DNA from 3 places in the Enterococcus sp. DIV1314a genome. Region 2 is predicted to be linked to each of the others. Evidence: predicted binding sites of a transcription regulator. Region 2 holds the regulator's gene; each other region holds the start of a gene.
What was found. The regulator CtsR, encoded in region 2, represses protease genes until heat stress. The targets are predictions, from matches to a motif close to TTGGTCAAAAAAGGTCAAANA.
Positions count from the first base shown of each region.

Region 1: the regulator CtsR is predicted to act here: its motif matches at 2,961-2,981, upstream of clpB (ATP-dependent chaperone ClpB).
Region 3: the regulator CtsR is predicted to act here: its motif matches at 2,078-2,098, upstream of clpP (ATP-dependent Clp endopeptidase proteolytic subunit ClpP).

Region 1 covers NZ_JBIOQP010000001.1:2,032,503-2,037,457, reverse strand. Annotated here, with positions in the region: gene IGI68_RS09665 (AI-2E family transporter) at 1-170, shown strand, start outside; gene clpB (ATP-dependent chaperone ClpB) at 302-2,908, opposite strand; gene IGI68_RS09655 (lysylphosphatidylglycerol synthase transmembrane domain-containing protein) at 3,089-4,138, opposite strand; gene pepT (peptidase T) at 4,307-4,955, opposite strand, start outside.
Region 2 covers NZ_JBIOQP010000001.1:906,471-911,425, reverse strand. Annotated here, with positions in the region: gene pknB (Stk1 family PASTA domain-containing Ser/Thr kinase) at 1-1,128, shown strand, start outside; gene IGI68_RS04430 (CtsR family transcriptional regulator) at 1,272-1,742, shown strand; gene IGI68_RS04425 (ATP-dependent Clp protease ATP-binding subunit) at 1,748-4,246, shown strand; gene IGI68_RS04420 (peptidase U32 family protein) at 4,653-4,955, shown strand, end outside.
Region 3 covers NZ_JBIOQP010000001.1:179,862-184,816, reverse strand. Annotated here, with positions in the region: gene IGI68_RS00920 (ABC transporter ATP-binding protein) at 1-1,268, shown strand, start outside; gene clpP (ATP-dependent Clp endopeptidase proteolytic subunit ClpP) at 1,386-1,967, opposite strand; gene IGI68_RS00910 (hypothetical protein) at 2,168-2,686, shown strand; gene miaA (tRNA (adenosine(37)-N6)-dimethylallyltransferase MiaA) at 2,718-3,650, shown strand; gene hflX (GTPase HflX) at 3,643-4,896, shown strand.

The DNA of each region.
Region 1 (4,955 bases), 1.1 Mb from region 2:
TTTCTATCACGATTGGTGGGGCGTACTTTGGTATTTTAGGAATGTTTCTTGCCGTTCCAATCGCAGCCATTATCAAAATCATCACAATGAATTGGTTAGGTGAAGATACAACTCCGATTATCGAGTCTCCGATCGAAGTCGAAACGACAGATATCAATGACGGCATATAATTCCTACTCTTTTATTTCGATTACTAGGTAATTGCTACACACAATAAAAAAGACTCGCTGGAAACAAATATATTTCCAGCGAGTCTTTTTTTGTGTACTTCTATTTCGTTCTTTGTTCATGTTTAATCGCGTTATTCTTCTTCTACCGGTCGATTTTCAAATACTAATTGGTCATTTAATAATTCTATCGTCACTTCCGTCTTAGGCATCACGCGACCAGAGACGATTTCTCGAGCCAACGGTGTTTCCACTTCTTTCGTAATGAAACGTCTAAGCGGTCGCGCACCATACGCAGGTTCATAAGAATTCTCCGCTAACCACGTTTTGGCTGCATCCGAAATAGTTAAATAGATTTCTTGTTGAGCAAGACGTGTTGCTAAGTGACTAATAATCTTCTCAACGATTCCTTTTACATCTTCTAAGCTTAGTGGCGTAAATAAAATGGTATCGTCAATCCGATTTAAGAATTCAGGTTTGAAGTGTCCACGTAACGTTTGCAACACTTGCTCTTCCACTTCTTCAGAAATATGCCCTTGCGCAGTTACACCTGACAATAAGAGTTGGGAACCGATGTTACTTGTCATAATCAATACGGTATTTTTAAAGTCAACTACGCGACCTTTTGAATCCGTTAAGCGTCCATCATCGAGTACTTGTAATAACAAATTAAAGACATCTGGATGGGCTTTTTCAATTTCATCGAGTAAGACAATCGTATAAGGATTGCGGCGTACTGCTTCTGTAAGCTGTCCACCTTCTTCGTAGCCAATATATCCTGGAGGTGCTCCGACTAAACGAGAAACCGCATGTTTTTCCATGTACTCACTCATATCAATTCGGACCATATGATTTTCAGCATCAAATAGATTTTCCGCTAACGCTTTAGCGAGTTCCGTTTTCCCAACCCCAGTAGGTCCTAAGAATAAGAACGAACCTAGCGGACGATTCGGATCTTGTAAACCTGCTCGTGAGCGAATCACGGCATCACTCACTGCATTCACGGCTTCATCTTGACCGATTACTCGTTGGTGAAGTGTCTCATTTAACTTCATCAGTTTTTCCCGTTCACCTTCTACGAGTTTTGTAACGGGGATACCGGTCAGACGACCAACGACTACTGCAATTTCATTTTCCGTTACAGATTCTTGGACCATTTTCCCTTGTTCGAGTTGATTTTTTCGTTCTAGCTCAGCTAATTCCTTTTCTAATTGCGGAATTGTGCCATGACGTAGAACCGCCGCTCTTTCTAAATCGTAATTGTTTTCCGCATCTTCTAATTCATGTTTCGCTTTGTCAATTTCTGCTCGTTTATTGGATAAGACATTGACTTCTTCTTTTTCAGTTTCCCACTGCATCTTCATTTGATTGGCTTCTTCTCGTAATTCAGCTAACTCTTCTTGAAGAACCCCTAATCTTTTTTTAGAAGCATCATCGGACTCTTTCTTCAAAGCGGCTTCTTCAATTTCCAATTGCATCAAACGACGAATCACTTGATCTAACTCTGTTGGCATGGAGTTCATTTCCACTCGAATTGTCGCCGATGCTTCATCCATCAAATCAATGGCTTTATCAGGTAAAAAGCGGTCGGTAATATAACGATCAGATAACACGGCAGCCGCAACTAAGGCGTTGTCATGAATGTTTACGCCATGATGAATTTCAAAACGTTCTTTCAGTCCACGTAAAATCGAAATCGTATCTTCGACCGTTGGCTCTTGAACGAGTACTTTTTGGAAACGACGTTCGAGCGCTTTATCTGATTCCATGTATTCACGGTATTCATCGAGCGTCGTTGCGCCAATCGTATGCAATTCTCCTCGGGCAAGCATTGGTTTGAGAATATTCCCAGCATCCATACTACCTTCCGTTTTTCCAGCTCCTACGATTGTATGAATTTCATCAATAAATAAAATAATACGACCTTCTGATTTTTTGACTTCTTGTAAGACCGCTTTTAGTCTTTCTTCAAATTCTCCACGGAATTTCGCACCGGCAATTAACGAGCCCATGTCTAATGAAAAAATGGTTTTATCTTTTAAATTCTCTGGTACGTCTTTACGAACAATTCGTTGTGCCAGACCCTCAACAATGGCCGTTTTACCGACCCCTGGTTCCCCAATTAAAACCGGATTATTTTTTGTTTTCCGGGTTAGAATTCGAATCACATCTCGAATCTCTTCATCACGTCCGATAATTGGATCCATCTTACCATTTTTCACAAGTTGAACTAAATCAACACCGTATTTTTCAAGCGCTTTGTATTGTTCTTCTTGATTTTGTGATGTCACACGATCCCCTCCTCGAATTTCTTCAATATTTTTACGTAATTCTTTTTCAGTTATTCCTTGTTGTTTTAAATATTTCGTTAAGACATAATTTTTTAATTGCATTAAGGCTAAGACAACGATTTCCGTTGATAAATACTCGTCACCAAACGCATTTTTTAGTTGATCGGCTTCATTAAACAATTGAAATAAATTTTGACTCATCGATTGCCCGTATTGGACATTCCCACCAGAAACAGTTGGTCGACGATCGAGTTCTTTGTCGATTTCGGTTTCAAAAGCATCCACATCGACACCTGCATCTGCATAGAAGTTACGAGCAAATTGGTTTGGTTGCATAAAAATTTTCCATAAATGAACGATATCAATTTCTTGATGATGACGGGTAATCGCGACTTGTTGCGCTTCAGACAGTGCACTTTGTAAAGTGGTAGTCATTTTTTCAATATTCATTTAGTTGTTCCTCCCATCTTGAAGTTTTAACTTCATTTATTATTATAATCAATTGGTCAACATTGGTCAAATAAAAACCTTTTTAAATAATCGCTATTGAAGAAGGCACTATAATCATTTCAATGTTGTAAAAAAAATGAAAAAATAGAGTAAAAAGAGCATCCACCTTCTCTTTTTACTCTATTTTTTTAGCTCACGCTTGATGAACCCATTCGTTGAAACGACATAGATTAGGCCTACTAAAAACGGAATCAAGAATGTCGCGTAACGATACAGTAACAACGAAGACGCCGCATCGACAGTTCCAACTAACGCTCTAAAAACAACTAGATAGGCAAAATCAAATGAACCGATACCAGCCGGCGTAGGAATAACACCCGCAATCACGGTGACAAAGCTAATTAAACCAATCGTCCAGAAAATATTTATTTCCGGATAATCACTGACTAAACAGGCATACGGAATAATAAACCACGCGAGAATTTTCACGATACTCCAAAAATAGACTTTATACAGTACCGTTTTATTTTGCATCGTTTCGTGTAACATTCGTCTTAAGGCATTAATTTGGATATTTCCTCGATCAACTACAGCACGTGCTTTGTCATTTTTTAAAAAACGATTGCACAAACTCATTAATCCAATTTGCAATTTGATTGATAAGGCCGCCAAAAGGAGTCCTCCAGAGAGTGCCGCATTAATCAGTATACTCATAATCAATACCCAGAAAAAACTAGGCGACGTGGCATATAATTCTCTAAAACTCAAACTTAACGCGATTATAGCAATGGTAAGTGTCGAAATCTTAAAAAAAATAAATCGTAAAATCGCAACGCCAACACCTTGAGAAACCGTCATTTGTTTACGATGATAAAAATTAATTTCTGCAAAAATCGTTCCTGTACCAAATGTAATCAGTCGGTAAAAAGCCGTATAACAGGAAGCCATCATGCCATTCCAGGTCGTAAAGGTTTGAGAGAATGGTGCAACGGTTTCTTTGAGCATCTTCCCTTCTAAAAATAAATAACCCATTCCTAAGCTTGTCACAATAATCAAAAGACGCAGACTCGTTTGACCTAATTGCTGAAAAATATCTCCAAAAGAAGCACGTAGATAATAGGCGATAAATGCTAAAAAAATGAGTAATATGAGTACTTTTACTAAAAATTTCATCGTATTTGTTGTCTTATTTGATGTTGCCAAATCGCCACTTCCTTCTTGGTCAGTCATTCTTATCATACCATTTTTAGAGGAGGTGTACAGAAAAAAAACCATTATTTATGCGAAAATAATGGTTTTTTCGTAAGCGACAGGTGCCTTATCGTGAAAAGCTGAAAAAGGGAATCTAATCAGGCTATTGTGCAGGTAACTTAAAGTTAAAGAAAAGATGAAATATATTTATTTCGCATTCAATTCTGCTATTTTTACAATAACATCAGTTGCTTTTTCCATCGATTCTAACGCAACAAACTCAAAGCGGCCATGCATATTTTCGCCACCCGCAAAAATATTTGGTGTAGGAATTCCCATGAAAGAAATTTTCGAACCATCTGTTCCACCGCGGACGGGTTCAATAATTGGGGTAATTCCTAATTCAATCATCGCATTTTTAGCCAGTTCTACAATGCTCATGTCTTTTTCAATGACTTCTTTCATATTGTAATAGTTATCTTCTAACGTCATTTGGACACGTTCTTCGCTAAAACGAGCATTGATTTGAGATTGAATGGTGCGGACAAGTTCCTTGCGTGCTTGGAATTTTTCACGGTCATGATCACGAATAATAATGGATAATTTTGCTTCTTCTGGATTTCCTTCAAAGCTCATCAAATGGAAAAATCCTTCTGATCCTTCGGTTTTTTCAGGAACTTCATCAGCCGGCAAGGCATTGTTAAATTCAATTCCTAATAAGACTGCATTGATCAGCGTATCTTTGGCCGTGCCAGGATGAACGTTTTTACCGTAAATGGTAATATCCGCTTGGGCAGCATTAAACGTCTCGTACTGCAATTCGCCCACGGGACCGCCATCCATCGTATAAGCAAAA
Region 2 (4,955 bases):
GTAACGGTTCCTGATGTCACGGAATTGACCGAGGATGAAGCGCGCGCGCAATTGGAAGCGGCTGGCTTAGTCGTAGCGGACGACGTGAAAGAAATCGTGAGTGAAGAGATCGACAAAGGTTTAGTCGTCAAAACAAATCCCGCGAAAAATGCCCAAGTCAAAAAAGACAAAGAAGTCATTTTGTATCTAAGTAGCGGGGAAAATATGATTAAAATGCCTGATTTTACTGGCGTGCGATTGATTGATGCAAAACGTGAGCTACGGAATTTAGATTTTGTGGATCGAAATATTACTGCTGTTGAAGCCTATGATGACAGCGTGCCAGAAGGTGAAATTATTGAACAAACACCGGAGTCGGGCACAGAAGTCAATCCGCAAGAAAGCGAAGTAGAGTTCACTGTTAGTAAAGGAAAAGAACCTGTCCGAATGGTTGATTTAACAGGGAATACGCGCGAAAGTGCTCGGGAGAACTTGGAGACGCTTGGTTTGGGGAGTAATCCAATTGAATTTGAAGAAGCTTATAGTAGTGACTTTGCTCAAGGAACCGTCATGGCGCAAGACCCAAGTGTGGGAGAAGACGCGATTCCTGGTAAAACGACGATTACCCTAACGATTAGTAAAGGGGAAGAGTTAGTGAAGGTTCCTGACGTGATTAACCAAACGTTGGAAGCGGCGAAAAAATTATTAGCAGATGAAGGATTAGAAGCTGTACCAACGGAAGAGTATGATGATACCGTTGAAAAAGATCGGATTATTGCGGTACAACCGGGTGTTGGTGAAGAAGTATCCAAAGGGACACGTGTAAACGTTACGGTCTCAAAAGGGAAAAAACCACAAGAATCCCAAGAAAGTGAAGCGGTCACGAAAAACTTTACAGTAAATGTCCAAGCGACTTTTAATCCAAATGGCACGCCAGAACAAATGGTGACAGTACTGTTAACGGATGAAAATGGGACAAGACGACAAGTGTCTCAAATCTCTTTGAATTCAAGTAATAGTTCCCAAAATTTAGCAATCGCAGTCACGGTTTTAGAAGGGGAGTCCGCAACCATCTATGTTCAACGCGATGACGGTGAAGAAATTAGTCAAGTCGTGAACGGTGCTACGACCTTGCAAGTCCCTTTTTAGAAAATCTATAACATTTAAAAGCTTGATATGCCAAGGATTCGTTTGGGATATCAAGCTTTTTTCTCGTGGGTTAACCCCTTCTCCTTTTCAAGTGAGGAAAAATTCAGTATAATGAAGGTCAATATTAGTCAAGGAGGGTACGAATGAAGAATCCACGAAATACATCTGATATTATTGAAGCCTATTTAAAGAAAATTCTTGAAGAACATTCAATGATTGAAATCAGACGAACCGAAATGGCTGATTTGTTTAAATGTGTCCCTTCACAAATAAATTATGTGATTAATACACGTTTTACGATTCAAAGAGGCTATACTGTTGAAAGTAAGCGCGGAGGTGGGGGCTATATTCGCATTGAAAAAGTGAATATCTCAAACCGTCATCAATTTCTCTCGCAAGTGAATCAACTATTTGATAAGGAACTAGAAGAAAGAGATGCTCAAGGAATTATCCATAAATTATATGAAGAAGAATTATTGACAAAACGAGAAGGGAATCTGTTGTTAACAATTGTGAGTAAAGCGGTCTTAGGTTGTTCCGAAGACGAGCATGCCATTCGCTCGGCAATTTTACACAGCGTCTTAGAACGATTGAGTTATGAAGAAAAGGAGTGAATGTCATGGATGAATTATTTACCCCTCGAGCAAAAGCAGTCTTAGCGATTGCTCAGGAAGAAGCCAAATATTTTAAACATCAGGCAGTTGGATCAGAACACTTATTACTTGCGTTGGTCATTGAACAAGATGGCATCGCTGGCAAAACGTTACGGGAAATGAATGTGACAGAAAATGACATTCGAGAAGAGATCGAACACATTACGGGATATGGTATCGTAAAAGAATACCCAGTTGGCAGCTTTTTACCTTATTCGCCACGAGCACGCCAAATTTTTGCTTATGCAGGGGATGAAGCCAAGCGCTTAGGTGTAGGGCAAATTGGGACAGAACATTTATTACTCGGCATGTTACGCGATGAAGAAATCTTATCGGCACGTATTTTATTAAATTTAGGCTTCAGCTTAGCGAAAATGCGTCAACTTTTGAAAAAGAAAATGGGTCTTAATGAATCGAGAGGTCAAGCAGGGAATATGGCGCGCCGCCAACCACAAAAAGCGCGTCAAAATCCAGCACAAAATGAAGGAACGCCGGTACTCGACTCATTGGCTCGTGATTTAACGAAATTAGCCCGTGAAAAACGCCTGGATCCAGTCGTGGGACGTAGTAACGAGGTCAAACGCTTGATTCAAATCTTAAGTCGTCGTACGAAAAATAATCCGGTACTCGTAGGAGAACCTGGTGTCGGTAAAACAGCGATTGTAGAAGGTCTCGCTCAAAAAATCATTGATGGTGAAGTCCCACGTGACATGCAACAAAAACGATTAATGATGTTAGACATGGGTGGATTAGTTGCGGGGACAAAATACCGTGGCGAGTTTGAAGATCGGATGAAAAAAATTATTGATGAAATTTATCGTGACGGTCAAGTCATTCTTTTCATTGATGAACTGCATACGTTAATCGGAGCCGGTGGTGCAGAAGGGGCAATTGATGCGGCCAATATTTTAAAACCAGCATTAGCTCGTGGAGAACTGCAAACCATTGGAGCGACCACACTAGACGAATATCAAAAATACATTGAAAAAGATTCTGCTTTGGAACGTCGTTTTGCTCGTGTGCAAATTGATCAACCAAATCCAGAAGAAGCCGAAGCCATCTTAAAAGGGTTACGTCCACGATACGAAGAACATCATGGGGTAGAAATTTTAGATGAAGCGATACGCGCAGCGGTCCAATTATCTGTGCGCTACATCAATTCACGACAATTACCCGATAAAGCGATTGATTTAATGGACGAAGCGGCTGCGAAAGTTCGTTTAGATAAAGCGGATGAACTCGCGGATACTGTTCGTATTCAAGAAAGGTTATTAGCGTTAGCTGAAGAAAAAGAACAAGCCATTCGCCAGCAAAACTTTGAAGCAGCTGCGGAAATTCGTTTGCGCGAAAAAGAACTCGCGCAAGAACTCGCTGAAGCGACTTTTAAAGAAATGAAAGCAAGCGAAGGGTATAGCGACACAGTGACCGAAGAAGATGTTGCGACCGTTGTTTCTCAGTGGACAGGCGTCCCTCTTCGACAAATGGAGAAAAAAGAATCGGAGCGTTTACTTGTCTTAGAAGAAGTCTTACACCAAAGGGTTGTCGGACAAGATGAAGCGGTTAAAGCGATTGCGCGTGCGATTCGTCGAGCGCGGAGTGGATTGAAAGATCCCAATCGCCCAATCGGCTCCTTTATGTTTTTAGGTCCAACAGGTGTTGGGAAGACCGAACTCGCAAAAGCACTCGCTGAAGCGATGTTTGGGAGCGAAGATTCCTTAATTCGGGTTGATATGTCAGAATTTATGGAAAAATATAGTACGAGTCGTTTAATCGGATCTCCTCCAGGGTATGTCGGCTATGAAGAAGGAGGACAATTAACCGAAAAAGTTCGTTCAAAACCATACTCGGTTATTTTGCTGGATGAAGTAGAAAAAGCGCATCCTGACATCTTTAATATCTTATTGCAAGTCTTAGATGACGGCTACTTAACTGATGCCAAAGGTCGGAAAGTCGATTTTCGTAATACGATTTTAATTATGACGTCAAATATTGGCGCAACACAATTACGGGAAGAAAAGAATGTTGGCTTTAATGTCGTCGATGCTTCAAAAGACTACAAAGCGATGCAAAAACGGATTTTAGAAGAACTGAAGAAGGCCTATCGCCCTGAATTCTTAAATCGAATTGATGAAACCATCGTGTTCCGTTCGCTCGAAAAAGATGAAATCCATGAAATCGTGAAAATTATGAGTCGTTCGATCATCAAACGTTTAGCAGCGCAAGAGATTCAATTGAAAATCACACCTGCGGCTCTTGATGTGATTGGAAAAGCAGGCTTTGATCCAGAATATGGCGCGCGACCGATTCGTCGAGCTTTACAAAAAGAAGTAGAGGATCGTTTGAGTGAGGCGTTATTAATGGGGCAAATCCACTTAGGAGATTCCGTTACGATTGGCGCTTCGAAAGGTGTCGTGACATTAAATGTTCGCGAGCAAAAACCAAAAGGAACGTTGCAAAAAGTTTAAAGGACTAAGGAGTGTATCGAAGTCGTTTTTGCTCGGAGAATGATTCGAACACTCATCCACACTATAAGTTTTACAATCTTTTTATCACCTATCGAGCAAGTAAATACATATGTAACGCAAAAAGGCTGTGACGGTTGTCGTAGCTTTTTTGCGTTTTTTAAAAGGATGGTCTCTTTTATTGAAAATAGTGTACAAAATAGTCAAAAGAATCGTATTTTAAATCACAAAAATAGGGATAAAGATCATATTCGAATGATAAAATGCGTATTATAGGCGTTGGAACATTCATTTCATTATCGATTGAATCACAAACTATGTGAAAAATTAGTGAAAAAAGCAACAAAAGTTCTTGGAAAGCGTGAAACCTTGTGATACGATAGGTTCGTTGCAAGGAGGGGACAAGGAAATGATTGAAATAATTACAACAGTAGAATCAATGGCGCAAGCGGAAGCACTTCTTCCGATGGTCGATACGATTTATTTTGGGGAAGAAACGTTTGCATTACGTTTACCCCATTCCTTTACAAGAGAAGAACAGCGACACCTCGTCGAATTAGCACATCAAGCGGGAAAACAAGCAATGGTAGCGGTGAATGGCTTAATGCATCCTGAACAAATGAAGCAGATTCCCGAATATTTAGGCTTTTTAAAAGAAATCGGTGTCGATAAAATTACGGTAGGAGAACCTGGGACCATTTTTGTCATGAAA
Region 3 (4,955 bases), 730 kb from region 2:
ATCCCGTTATGGCGCTGTTAGCGATGGTGATGATACCGATCTCAATGATGATCTCAAAATTGATCGTGAATAAATCACAACCAGATTTTAATCAGATGCAAAATGCACTCGGTGAAATGAATGGCTATGTTCAAGAAAGTATGACAGGTTTTAGTATTTTAAAAGTTTATGGACGTGAACAAGCGGCACTTGAAGGCTTTAAAAAGACTAACCGCAAATTACAATATTACGGATTTCGCTCCGCCTTTATCTCAGGGTTGATGATGCCACTCGTTCAGTTAACAGCCTATTTAGCGTATGTCGTTATTGCGGTAGTCGGAAGCTTTTATGTGATTGGTGGGGTGATTGTCCTTGGTCAATTACAAGCCTTTATTCAATATATCTGGCAAGTGAGCCAACCAATGGGAAATATTACGCAGTTATCTGGAGTGTTACAAAGTGCCTCTGCTTCTGCTAAACGAGTTTTTGAAATTTTAGATGAGCTCGAAGAAATCGAAAATGAAGTGGATGAGGCTTTACCAGAAGTCTTTCATGGGGAAGTCACTTTTGAGCATGTGGACTTTGCTTATTCGCCTGATAAGCCACTGATTAAAGATCTGAATTTTACGGTAAAGGCAGGTCAAACAGTGGCGATTGTCGGGCCAACTGGTGCAGGGAAAACTACCCTTATTAATTTGTTGATGCGCTTTTATGATGTAAATGCTGGTGCGATTAAAATTGATGGGGTTGATACGAAAAAGATGGCTCGCAGTGATGTCCGCTCTTTATTTGGGATGGTTCTACAAGACGCTTGGCTCTATGAAGGGACCATTGCGGATAATATTCGCTTTGGGAAGTTAGCCGCAACTGATTATGAAGTCGTGGATGCTGCGAAAACGGCGAATGTCGATCACTTTATTCGGACCATGCCTGAAGGGTATGAAATGTTTATTAATTCTGAAGGTGATAATATTTCACTAGGACAAAAACAATTAATGACGATTGCGCGTGCGGTTATTTCGAATCCAAAGATTTTAATTTTGGATGAGGCGACTAGTTCTGTGGATACTCGTTTAGAAGCTTTGATTCAAAAAGCGATGGACAAGGTCATGGAAGGCCGGACAAGCTTTGTTATTGCGCACCGTTTATCGACTATTCGTGATGCAGATTTAATTTTAGTCATGGACAAAGGATCCATTATTGAACAAGGAAACCATCAAACATTACTTGCAAAAGGCGGCTTTTATGCCGACCTTTATAATAGCCAATTTTCAGAAGAAGCGGAATGATTGGTGAAGGAAAATATGAAACGCGATTATTTCCAATTGGAATTTGAGTCAGTTCGATTAAACAAAAGCAGGTCTCTGAGATTCATCAGAGACCTGCTTTTGTGCTATCAGCTACTATTATTTTGTTACCATGACTTCATCAACAAGACCATAAGCTTTTGCTTCTTCAGCAGACATGAAATTATCACGATCTGTGTCTTTTTCAATGACTTCAATTGGTTGGCCAGTCCGCTCTGCTAAAATTTTATTTAAGCGATCACGGGTTTTTAAAATATGGCGCGCAGCAATTTCAATTTCAGTTGCTTGTCCTTGAGCACCACCTAATGGTTGGTGAATCATGACTTCTGCATTTGGTAAGGCAAAACGTTTACCTTTTGCACCAGCGGCAAGTAAGAAGCTACCCATTGATGCAGCCATTCCCATTACGATTGTTTGGACGTCGGCTTTGACAAAGTTCATTGTATCAAAGATCGCTAAACCTGCTGTCACGCTACCGCCAGGAGAGTTAATGTAAAGATAGATATCTTTTTCTGAATCTTGCGCATCTAAGAAAAGAAGTTGAGCGATAATCGTGTTCGCTAAATCATCGGTTACTTGACCACTCAGCATAATAATGCGGTCTTTTAATAAACGAGAATAGATGTCGTAGGCTCTTTCGCCACGAGAAGATTGTTCGATAACTGTTGGAATTAAGTTCATAGGAAAAAATCCTCCTTGATTAATATTTGCTAAATGTTAACTATAGCATATCATATTGACGACTGTTTACATAGCTTCGTTGCTTATTTAGCTAAGGAAATTATAACGGAAAGGTCAATAAAGGTCAAATAAAAAAGATTAAAAAAAGGAAGAAGATATGGTAGAATGGGGGAAGAGAATCAAAGGAAGGAATGGTTGAAATGGCAATGTTTGTGATCGGTATGAGTGGTGTGCTTACGGGTGCTCTTCTGGTAATTCTTGGTTTTTATATTCAAATGAACTATTTAGAGCGAAAAGAAAAAAAACAGCGATTACTGGAACACAAAGTCAAGGAAATCGAAACGCTGCTTGCATTAAATAAAAAAGTCATTGAGATTTTAGAAAAACGAATGGTGATGATGGACGAATACGTGAGTTTTGACGCGTTCGATGATTGTTACATTACGGTCGATGACTATATTTACTTACAGTCATTTGCGGCCCATAATAGTTTTTATTTACCGAATTACTTTTTAGATGAATTTTTTAAACAAATTTCAACGCGGAAAGTTGTGTTATCGCCGACTGAAACCGTTTCGTTGGGCGGCTATACGTTTAAAGGTGGCCGTGTCTTGATGGAACAACTGTCTGATAAAATGACTGAAATGATTTATGAACGAAAAAATCAATTAACCCGCTTAACAAATGAACCGTTACTTCTTTTTAAATATAAAGGATAAGGTCAAAATAGGAGATAATGTGAGAAAAAGAATGGATAAAATCATTGTGATTGTTGGCCCTACGGCTGTAGGAAAAACCGCGCTTAGTATTGAACTAGCTAAAAAATATGATGGCGAAATTATTAATGCAGACTCAATGCAAGTTTATCGTGGGCTTGATATTGGCACAGCTAAAGTGACAGCCGATGAAGCAGATGGGATTGCGCACCATCTGATTGATATATATGAACCAAACGAAACGTATACGGTGGCTGATTTTCAAAAAAAAGCACGAGAAAAAATCAACGAAATCACGAGTCGTGGGAAGTTGCCGATTGTGGTAGGTGGCACAGGACTGTATGTTCAAGCACTGATTTATGATTATCAATTAGGAAAAAAAGAGGAAGTAGACGATTACCAACTACGAGAAAAGTATACACAATATGCGCAAAATCATGGAAATCTCGCACTTTGGGAACAATTAAAAGCGAAGGATGAACTAGCAGCTGAAAAAATACATTTTAATAATCAACGCAAAGTCATCCGTGCGCTTGAAGTGTTTGAGTTAACCGGGCGAAGTATTATTGCGCCAAAAGAAACACCCCAAAAATGCTATGATGATTTTTTAATTGGGTTGACCACAGATCGCACTTTGCTATATGAACGGATTAATCAGCGCGTGTATCAAATGGTGGAGCAAGGGTTAATGGAAGAAGCACGCAGTCTGCTGGCTTTTCCTGAATCACAAGCAGCATTAGGAATCGGTTATCAAGAATTTTTTCCTTATTTTGAAGGGAAAGTTCCACTAGAAACAGTGATTGAAGAAATTCAACTACATTCCAGACGGTACGCGAAGCGACAGTTGACTTGGTTCCGAAATCGCATGGCGCCTCATTGGTTCGATTTAGTTCAAGCACCAGAAACAATTGTTACCTTAGAAGAGCAAATCAACACTTGGTTGAAAGGAGTGAAGCAACATGACTGAAACGAAACAAGAAAAAGAACGTGTGATCATAGTGGGTGTGGAGCATGAGGGGAATTATCAGTATTTTGAGGAGTCCATGCTCGAATTAAAGAATTTAACGAAAACAGCCGAAGGTGAAGTTGTTTTTTCTTTAACGCAAAAAAGACCCCAAATCGATCGTCGAACGGTCATTGGAAAAGGAAAAATAGCCGAATTGGTGACGTTAATTGAAACCTACGAGGCGAATTTGGTTATCTTTAATCATGAGTTAACCCCTCGTCAAAGTCAAACGATTGGCGATGCTTTAGGCATTCCAGTCATTGATCGCGTGCAAGTCATCTTAGATATCTTTGCGATGCGTGCCCGTTCTAAAGAAGGAAAACTACAAGTAGAGTTAGCTCAATTGGAATATTTATTACCACGCTTGATGGGACAAGGGAAAATGATGTCGCGTCTAGGCGGCGGGATAGGGACGCGGGGACCTGGTGAAACGAAATTAGAAACCGATCGTCGGCATATTCGCAACAAAGTGACCATCATCAAAAAGGAATTAAAAGAAGTTGAAGCGCATCGGACTCGGACACGCCAAAAACGTCAAACCAATGATACCTTCCAAATCGGACTAATCGGTTATACGAATGCCGGGAAATCAACGATCTTAAATGCTTTAACAAAAGCGCAGACTTATGAAGAAGATCAATTGTTTGCGACATTAGATCCATTAACTAAAAAGTGGCGTTTACCGGAAGGGTTTGAAGTAACATTGACTGATACCGTAGGCTTTATTCAAGATTTACCTACACAATTAATCAATGCGTTTCATTCGACCTTAGAAGAAAGTCGTAATATGGATCTCTTGCTGCATGTCGTTGATGCCAGCTCTGATAATCGTCAACAACACGAAGAAACCGTCCTAAAATTAATGGAGGAACTTGATTTAACAGGGATTCCTGTTTTAACCGTTTATAACAAAGCGGATCAAATGAACCCCGCTACATTTGTTCCAACGTTATTTCCTAGTGTCTTAATTTCAGCGAAAAGTTTGAGTGGCAAAGAACAATTAAGTCAAGCCATTAAATTATCCATAATGGAAATTTTACAACCTTATACGTTGACCGTCGCTTCTCATGAAGGAAATACCTTGAATCAACTTAAAAAAGAAACATTACTCGTCACAGCAGATTTTGATCCAGAAACCCAACGGTACGTAGCCAAAGGTTTCGCGCCACCTTATTCTTTTGCCATTCGGTTAATGGAAGACAATTGATATAAAAAAAGAGGTGCCTTAGGGCGTCTTTTTTTATTTTTAAGCGAAATGAACTAAGA